Prosthecodimorpha staleyi: one gene and its partner. The protein of the gene in region 2 interacts with the protein of the main gene of each other region in a pairwise test. Links are inferred from orthologs where the notes say so. Each region holds a gene or a part of one and is shown on either strand. Other genes may lie near its edges.

The links.
Region 1: the proteins of KL771_RS26330 (region 2) and rsfS interact in binary tests that used the Escherichia coli proteins (3 or more experiments, as listed by UniProt). The link is inferred for Prosthecodimorpha staleyi from one-to-one orthologs.

What each region holds. Positions count from the first base shown.
Region 1 is NZ_JAHHZF010000015.1:27,774-32,280, forward strand. The notes cover bases 992-3,984. They hold rsfS (ribosome silencing factor), read left to right. Parts: upstream 992-2,309; coding sequence 2,310-2,660; downstream 2,661-3,984. Other genes in these bases: KL771_RS25005 (aminopeptidase), read right to left, coding at 992-1,379; KL771_RS25010 (RNA pyrophosphohydrolase), read right to left, coding at 1,385-1,894; rlmH (23S rRNA (pseudouridine(1915)-N(3))-methyltransferase RlmH), read left to right, coding at 2,717-3,199; KL771_RS25025 (murein hydrolase activator EnvC family protein), read left to right, coding at 3,812-3,984. Outside these bases: more of KL771_RS25005, read right to left, coding at 138-991; more of KL771_RS25025, read left to right, coding at 3,985-4,507. UniProt on the Escherichia coli protein: Functions as a ribosomal silencing factor. Interacts with ribosomal protein uL14 (rplN), blocking formation of intersubunit bridge B8.
Region 2 is NZ_JAHHZF010000017.1:36,485-40,998, reverse strand. The notes cover bases 1,077-4,076. They hold KL771_RS26330 (ATP-binding protein), read left to right. Parts: upstream 1,077-2,030; coding sequence 2,031-3,122; downstream 3,123-4,076. Other genes in these bases: KL771_RS26325 (DUF5682 family protein), read left to right, coding at 3,131-4,076; KL771_RS26335 (DUF4132 domain-containing protein), read left to right, coding at 1,077-2,031. In the rest of the region: more of KL771_RS26335, read left to right, coding at 1-1,076; more of KL771_RS26325, read left to right, coding at 4,077-4,514.

The sequences.
Region 1 (4,507 bases), on a different replicon or contig from region 2:
TTCCCCTCAAGGTAGCAATGAGCGAAGATCGAGCCAAGAAGCTTCGGAGGAGAACGCGAGACGCGTGGCCGATCCGCGCACCTTGCTGCCTATCGGGCGGGCGCCCCAACCGGCGCCCGCCAGAAGCCGCTATTTCCTCACACCCAAGCGCCCTTGCGCATGACCGGCTCGACCGAACCGTCTTGGCGGACGCCGTCGACATCGACCTCGCCGGAGCCGATCATCCAGTCGATATGGATCAGGCTGGAATTGATGCCGGCAGCGATCTGCTGCTCGGGCGTCATCTCGCCGCCGCCCTCGACCGTCTTGGCATAGGCCTGGCCGAGCGCGATGTGGCTGGCGGCATTCTCGTCGTAGAGGGTGTTGAAGAACAGCAAGCCGGACAGCGAGATCGGCGAGGCATGGGGCACCAGCGCGACCTCGCCGAGCCGGCACGAGCCCTCGTCGATCTCCAGCACCTTGCGCAGCACGTCCTCGCCCGACGAGGCATGGGCCTCGACGATGGCGCCGCCCTCGAAGCGGACCCGGATGTCCTGGATCAGCGTGCCCTGGTAGGAGAGCGGCTTGGTCGCCGCGACATGGCCGTTGACGCGGGCCCGGTGCGGGGTCGTGAAGACCTCCTCGGTCGGGATGTTGGCATTGTAGGTGATGCCGTTCTCGGCCTTGCCGGCGCCCCCCGCCCAGCGGTGCCCGTCGCAGAGACCGACTTCGAGGTCGGTGCCGGGGCCGGTGAAGCGCAGCGCCGCATAGCGCTTTTCGTTGAGGATGCCGGTCCTGACGGCGAGCGCGCGGTTGTGCTCGGCCCAGCCTTCGATCGGATCGGGGGTATCGACGCGCGAGGCGGCGAAGATCGCGTCCCAGAGCCGAGCGACGGCCTCGGCCTCCGGCAGATCCGGGAACACGGTCCGCGCCCAGGCCGGCGTCGCGGCCGAGACGATGGTCCAGTTGATCGCCGAGCGCGCGATCAGGTCGAGCGCCGGTCGGTAGGCGGCCGAGCGGGCCCGGTTGGCCCGGGCGACCTTGGCCGGATCCTGGCCGGCGAGCAGCGAGGGGTTCTCGCCCACGATGGCGAGCCGCGCCGCGCCAGAGCGGAAGGCGGCGGCCATGCCGTCGTAGAGCCAGGCTGTCGCCTTGTCGAAGCTCTCGTCGGAGGCGGTGGCGAAGCGCTCCAGCGTGGTCGCGTCGTCGGTGTAGAGGATGGTGACGATGGTGGCGCCGGCCTTGTAGGCGTGGTGGGTGATGCGCCGGGCGAGCGGGACCGCATCGAGCGGCGCCGTCATGACCACTTCCTGGCCCTTCACCGCGCCGAGGCCGACCCGAACCGCCACCTCGGCGAGCTTGTCGAGGCGGGCTTCGAATGTGCGATTGTCGTTGGTCATGAGGTTCAGGCTCCGAGGGATTTGAAGGCTTCGACGACGCGCTCGTAGACCGGGCGCTTGAACGGGATGATCAGTTCGGGCAGCCGCTCCATGCGCTCCCATTTCCACTCAGCGAATTCCTGCTCGCCGGCCGGGGGATTGAAGATGTCGATCTCGGTCTCGTCGCCCTCGAAGCGGAACGCGTACCACTTCTGCGTCTGACCGCGCCATTTGTTCTTCCAGCGCGCACCGACCACGGCACGCGGGATGTCGTAGGCATACCAATCCGGCGCCTCGGCAATCAGGCTGGCCGAGCGCACGTTGGTTTCCTCCCAAAGCTCGCGGCGGGCGGCCTCGAGCGGATCCTCGCCGGGATCGATGCCGCCCTGCGGCATCTGCCATTCGTGGCCCGGAGCGGTGTGCTCGACGAGACCCTCGTTGGCGCGCCGTCCGATCCAGACGAGCCCCGCCGGATTGAGAAGCATGATGCCGACGCAGGGACGATAGGGCAGGCTCTCGAATTCTTGGGGCGTCACGGCAGGACCTCGTCCGACGATGGCTTCTGAGCGTGGGGAGTGCCAGGGACTGGGCTTCCAGGGGACTGGCGTCCGGGATGGCGAGGAGGATTAGCGCACAATGCCGTGCCGGTCACGTCCGCCCGGCGTCCAGGCCCTGCCCGGAACGTTCATCATCCGTGCAAAATGAAGCAACAGTCGGACCCGATTCGGCCGCCGCGGGTCGAAACCGTCTTGAAATCGTTAATTCGTCGCCCCTATCTTTGGGACGCGGACAGGTGCGTCCGCGGTGTGGCGGCCGATATCACCGTCCGCCACCGAATGTGAGGAGACTACGCCGCTGACCATGGCAATCGAGACTCAGGAAACGCGCCTGCGTTCCCCTGGCCGCTCGCCCAAGCCCGATCCTGCCGGAGCCCGTCTGGAGAGCGCAAGCTTGGACGCCGACATCCTGGCCAAGGCCGTCCTCAAGAGCCTGGACGATTCGAAGGCCGAGGACATCGTTCCCATCGACATTCGAGGCAAGTCCTCGCTCGCCGACGTGATGGTGGTCGCTTCCGGGCGGTCGCATCGCCATGTCGGCGCGATCGCGGACCGGCTTCTGAGCGAACTTCATGAGGCCGGCTTCCGCGACCTTCGGGTCGAGGGCTTGCCTCATTGCGACTGGGTCCTGGTCGATGCGGGCGACGTGCTCGTCCATATCTTCCGGCCCGAAGTCCGTGGCTTCTACAACCTCGAAAAGATGTGGCAGTCGGAACCGACCGCGCCGCGTCTGGTCGCCGGCTGAGGCCACGCGTCACCTTTCCCGCGGGGCCGTGCCCCGATCGGACGGAGGTTCGTCCCTTGCGACTCCGGATCGTGGCGGTCGGCCGCTTGAAGGCCGGCCCGGAGCGGGAACTCGTCGATCGCTATCTCGACCGTGCCGCCAAGAGCGGCAAGGCCCTCGGTTTCACGCGCCTCGATAGCCGGGAATATGTCGAAAGCCGCGCCGCGCGGTCCGACGACCGGCGCGCAGAGGAGGCGACCGCGATCGTGGCCGATCTCGAGCCCGGCACCGCCCTGGTCGCGCTCGACGAAACCGGCCGCGGCCTCTCCTCCGAGGACTTCGCCCGCTGGATCGCGGCCCGGCGCGACGCCGGGTGCGGCGATCTCGTGATGGCCATCGGCGGCCCCGACGGGCACGGACCGGCCGTCCGCACGCGCGCGGACCTGACGCTGGCCTTCGGGGTGATGACCTGGCCGCACCAGATGGTGCGCCTGATGCTGGCCGAGCAGGTCTATCGCGCGATGACCATCCTGTCCGGCCACCCCTACCACCGCGCCTGAAGGCTCGAAGCGCCCCCCTGCCCGCGCCGCGTGGGACGGTGCCGCACGGTCCCGATTGCGCCGCAATGCGGTATGATCCTACAGAGGTCGACGGCGTGGCCCGTGTCCGGTCCGCCGGTCGCAGACGGCGAAGACCGACGGTCGCTTCGGACCGAAGAGGGTCGGATACGCAATCGAGACACTCTGATATTTGCCGGCCGCAGGTGTCAGATTCAAACCACGAGGCGCCGCGCGATTCGGCGCGCGCTATCGGAGATGCAAACAGCGGTGCGGCAGAGGCGCGAAGCGGGAATGGCGGCGGCAGGGGGCCTTCGCGGGAGGTCCTACGCGGCGGCGCGCCTCTTTCTCGTCGGACTGCTGGCGTCCTTCGGCGCGCGTGAGGTCGATGCCCAGGCACCCGGATCGGTGCGCGGCCCGGCGGGACCGGGACAGGCCGGACAGCCGACAGGCACTGGACAACCGGCTGGCCCAGGACAACCGGTCGGCGCCGGGCAGCAGGCCGGCCGCCCCGGAGCGCCGCCTGCGGTCTCCCCGGCCGCGACTTTGCCGGCGACGGCGGGGGTGCCGTCTCCCGGTCCGGCGATCGCGACGGGTCCGGCCCCGGCAGGTCCCGTGGCGATCGTGGCCGCAACCGTCGATCCGGCGGCGGCCGTGGTCGAGCGGCAGCGCCAGACCCAATCGGAACTGGATGCGCTCGCCCGCGACATCCGCACCTCGGAAGAGCGGGAAGCGCAGATCCGGCTGGAGATCGAGGGCCTGGAACGCGACCGCAGCCGGATCTCGGCGCAATTGGTCGAGACGGCCGCGCGGGTGCGCGGCCTGGAGGATGCCGTGTCCGCCACGGAAGCCCGGATCGGAACGCTGGACGGCGATGCGGCGCGCATTCGCCGTTCGCTCGCCGATCGGCGTGCCGTGCTTGCCGACGTGCTCGCCGCTCTGCAGCGTATCGGCCGCAAGCCGCCGCCCGCGCTCCTGGTCAGGCCGGAAGATGCGCTCGCTTCGGTCCGCAGCGCCATCCTGGTCGGTGCGCTTCTGCCCGAACTGCGCCGCGAGGCCGAGGTCCTGATCGCCGATCTCGACCGCATGGTGCGCCTGCGCGACCAGTCCGCCGCCGAGCGCGACCGGTTCAAATCCGACATGCTTGCCCTGGCCGAAGAACGCAGCCGGCTGGAACTGCTGTTCGAGGAGCGTCGCCGCTCGCGTCTCGACCAGCAGAAGAAGCTCGACGACGAACGCCGCCGCTCGCAGGACCTGGCCGGCAAGGCGACCAGCCTGAAGGACCTCGTCACACGCCTGGAACTGGAGATC
Region 2 (4,514 bases):
GGGCAGAAGACGGCGCTGTCCCTGGATCGCGCCCTGGTGCTTCTGTCCTGGCTGCCGGCAATCCCCGAGCGCTATCTTTCCCGTCTGATCGAGTTGGGGATCGGCGATCGGGCTCCGTCGCGAAGCCTGGCACAGAGCCTGCTCGCCGATTTCGCCGGTGCGGATCCGTTGCTCCGTCCCCTGGTTCAGTCGCCCAAGGCCGAAATCCGGGCGCGCGCGGCCGCCTGGCTGGCCGCGCGCGGGGATCGGGAGGCGGTCGCGGTCATCGAGGCGGCGCTCGGCAAGGAGAAGTCGGAGGTGGCGCGCGCCGCCCTGCTGACCGCTCTGCGCCGGCTCGGCGGCGATATCGGGCGATTCATGTCGGCCGAGGCGCTGGCGCGCGAAGCCAGGGCGGGCCTGGCCCAGGCCAAGCCCGGGCCGGACTGGCTCCGCTTCGAGGTCATGCCGCCGCTGCTCTGGCGCGACGGCCGGCCGATCGATCCGGACGTGCCGCGCTGGTGGACGCTGGTCGCGGTGAAGCTGAAGCAGCCGCGCGGTAACGCTCTCTTCGACCTGCTGCTCGACGAGATGCAGCCGCAGAGCGCGGCGGCGCTCGGGGTGTTCCTGCTGCAATCCTTCATCGCCGAGGACACGCGCCGGCCGACCGAGGCCGAGGCCGCCGCCCATGCCGAGGCCCTGGTCGACACCCAATTGCCGGTCTATCGCTCCTGGCAGCCGGAAATGAGCCGGGAACGGCTCTATGCGATCCTGAAGCAGGAGAAACTGTTCCAGTTCTACGGCTCGGCGATCGACCAGAAGGGCATGCTGGGCCTCGCCGCCCGGATTCCGGGCGTCACCCTGGTCCAGATCGTGAAAGCCTACCTGAAGGAGTTCTATATCCGCACCGCCCAATGCCGGGCGCTGATGGAATGCGTCGCCGGCAACCCGGACCCGGTCGCCCTGCAGTTTCTGCTCGCCATCGCCAACCGCTACCGGACCAAGGGCGTGCAGCAGCGCGCGGCCGAACTGATCGACGAGATTTCCGCGGAACGCGGCTGGACGCGCGACGAACTCGGCGATCGGACCGCGCCGACCGGAGGTCTCGACGAGACCGGTCTCCTCGAACTGCCGATCGGCGACCGTGTCTATGGCGCACGCCTGGATGCCGGACTGAAGCTGGCCCTGTTCAACCCCGACGGCAAGCCGGTCCAGGGGCTGCCGGCGACGGCCGACGACGAGGCGGGCCTTGCGGCCGCCAAGAAGCAGCTGTCCCAGGCGCGCAAGGAGATCCGGCAGGTCGTCGACCTGCAGTCCCAGCGCCTCTACGAGGCCTTCTGCTGCGAACGCCGCTGGCCGATTGCGGAGTGGACCGGCTTCCTGCTGCGCCACCCGGTCATCGGCCGGCTGGTCCAGCGGTTGGTTTGGCTCGGTTACGACGCCTCCGGCGCGGTCGTCGCCGCGTTCCGGCCGCTCGACGATCTCACCTTGACCGACGCAGCCGACACGCCGGTCGATCCGGCGGATTTCGCCACCGTCGGTCTCGCCCATCCGCTGCATATGTCGCCCGGGGATGCGGAAGCCTGGCAGCGCCATCTCGCCGACTATGCGATCGAGCCGCTCTTCGTACAGTTCGGCCGGCCGATCCTGCGCACCGACCCGGCCGCGGCGCAGGCCAAGACGATCGGGGATCGGGAGGGCCATCTGGTCGACGCCTTCACGCTGCGCGGCGTCGCCACCAAGCGCGGCTATCAGCGCGGGCCGACCGGCGACGGCGGCTGGTTCACGACCTATGAGAAACATTTCGAATCGCTGAAGCTGGTCGTGGTGATCACGTTCTCCGGCAATGCCCTGCCCGAGGAGAACCGAACGACGGCGTTGATGTCGCTGTCCTTCGTGCCGAAGACCGACGGCGGCAGTCCGCGCTACGGTCATCCGATGCTGCTGTCCGCGGTGCCGGCGGCGCTCATGTCCGAGGCCTGGAACGACTATCATGCGATCGCGGCGGCCGGCCGCGGCTTCGATCCGGCATGGCAGACCACGGTGCAGCTCTGATGCCGCCCGCCGAAATGCTGCGCCCCGCGGCCGAGCAGCGCCATGCCGACGAACTCGCCCGCCTGGCTGCGGCTGATACCGGGGGACGGCCGGACGGCTGGCGGCTTTCCCCGCGAGCGGTCCGGAGCTTCATTCTCGGCGAGCCCGGTCTCGGCGTGTCGCGCAAGTTCTTCGGCGACGACGGCCTGGTCGAGCGCGCCATCGTCAGCCTGCTGAGCGAACAGGGGCTTCTGCTGGTCGGCGAGCCGGGCACCGCAAAATCCATGCTGTCGGAGCTTCTGGCCGCGGCGATATCGGGAACCTCGACCCTGACAGTGCAGGGATCGTCCGGGACCACCGACGACCATATCCGCTACGGCTGGAACTATGCGCTGCTGATCGCCGAGGGGCCGAGCGAACGGGCGCTGGCCCCGTCTCCGGTGCTGCGCGCCATGACCGAAGGGCGGCTCGTGCGGATCGAGGAGATCACCCGTTGCCCGCAGGAGATCCAGGATGCGCTGATCTCGATCCTGTCCGAGAAGGTGATGGCCATGCCGGAACTCGGCGCGCACCGCTTCGCCCGGCCGGGCTTCAACATCATCGCCACCGCCAACCTGCGCGATCGGGGCGTCCACGAGATGTCGAGCGCCCTGAAGCGCCGCTTCAACTTCGAGACCGTGAAGCCGCTGGCCGACCCGGCCCTGGAGAGGGCGCTGATCCAGCGCCAGCTGGGCGATCGGCTGGCCGGCCTGGCGCCCCGGGTTCTCTGGCCCGACGAGGTGCTCGACGTGCTGGTCCAGGCCTTTCAGGACCTGCGCATCGGCCGAACCCAGGACGGTGCGCCGATCGCCCGTCCGGATGCGGTCATGTCCACGGCCGAGGCGGTCAACGTCGCCCATGCGGCCAGCCTCGATGCCGCCTGGTTCGGGCAGGGGCGGGTCGACGGCGGCCATGTCGGGCGCCAGCTGCACGGCGTGGTGCTGAAGGACAACCCGGACGATGTGCGCAAGGTCAGAGCCTATCTCGACCAGATCGTCCGTCCGCGTGGCCAGCGTCAGAAGGCCTGGGCCGAGTTTCATGCCGCCGCCGCCAAGGCCCTGAAGGACGGTTGAGGCCGGGCATGGCCGAGGGCGCCGCCGAGATCGTCGTCTTTCCGATCCGGCATCACAGTCCCGCCTGTGCGGCGATGCTGGCCGTGGCGCTCGACGAGATCCGTCCCGCGAGACTGCTGATCGAGGCACCGGCGGATTTTGTGGACCTGATCGGGGCGCTCGCCGACCCGCGCATCGTGGCGCCGGTGGCCATCGTCTCGATGCCCGACCGAACATCGTCCGGGACCGACTCCGAGGCGATCTCGTACTATCCGCTGTGCGATCATTCGCCCGAACTGGTCGCCCTGCGCTGGGCGTTCCGCAACGGCGTGCCGGTGACGGCCATCGACCTGCCATCGCGCCATCCCGCCATGCTCGATCCTGGTGCTGCAGCCGAGGGGCATCCGGTCCTGCTGACACAGGAGGAGGCGTTCACAGCCGGCGCCTATGTTCGTGCACTCTGCGAACGGACCGGCGCCCGCGACGGCAACGAGGTCTGGGATCGTCTGTTCGAAAGCCGGATCGGGCATCGGGACTGGCGCGGCTTCTTCCAAACGGTCGAAACCTATTGCCGGCATCTGCGCGAAACCCTGTCGCCGCAGTCGCATGCCGACGACGGCAGGCTCGCCCGCGAGGCGCATATGCGACACGTCCTCGCGGAGGCCGCCGCGGCCGGTGGGCTGCTCGCGGTCGTGGTCGGCGGACTGCACGTGCCGGCTCTGCAGGCCGAGACCCGGCCGGTATCGCAGCCGTCGCCGGCCGGCCGACTTGCGCTGGTGCGCTACGACTATGCGCGGCTCGACCGTGCCGACGGCTACGCGGCCGGTCTGCCGTCGCCCGGCTTCTATGAGCGCCTCGCGCATGCATTCGCCAGCGATGCGACGGCGACATGGGACGGACTGGCGCTCGACATCCTCGTCGGCTTCGCCGACCGTCTGCGGCGCGACGGGCAGGACGCGGCGTTCCGGCTGCCGACCCTGCGGGCCGCCGCCGAGACCGCATCGCGGCTTGCCGTCCTGCGCGGACTGCCGGGTCCGGGCCGCAGCGAACTGATCGATGCCGTGCGGGCAACCGCCGTCAAGGACGCGGTCGAGGCCGGGACCGCGCCGGTGCTTGCGGCCTTCGAGGGCTATCTGACCGGCGACCGGATCGGCGAGGTGCCGCCCGGCCGTTTCGTCGTGCCTCTGGTCGAGGACGTCCGCGCCACAGCCCGGGCCCTCGGCTTTGCGCTCGATCGCGCCGCGCCGGCCTCCCGGGTCCTCGATCTCCAGCGCAAGCCCCGTCACCGCGCCGCGAGCCGTTTCCTGCATGCGCTCGACCTGATCGGAGCGGGCTTCGCGCGCCGCATCTCCGGTCCCGATCCGGGGCAACGGCGTCGGTCGACCCAACTGCACGAGACCTGGAGCTATGCCT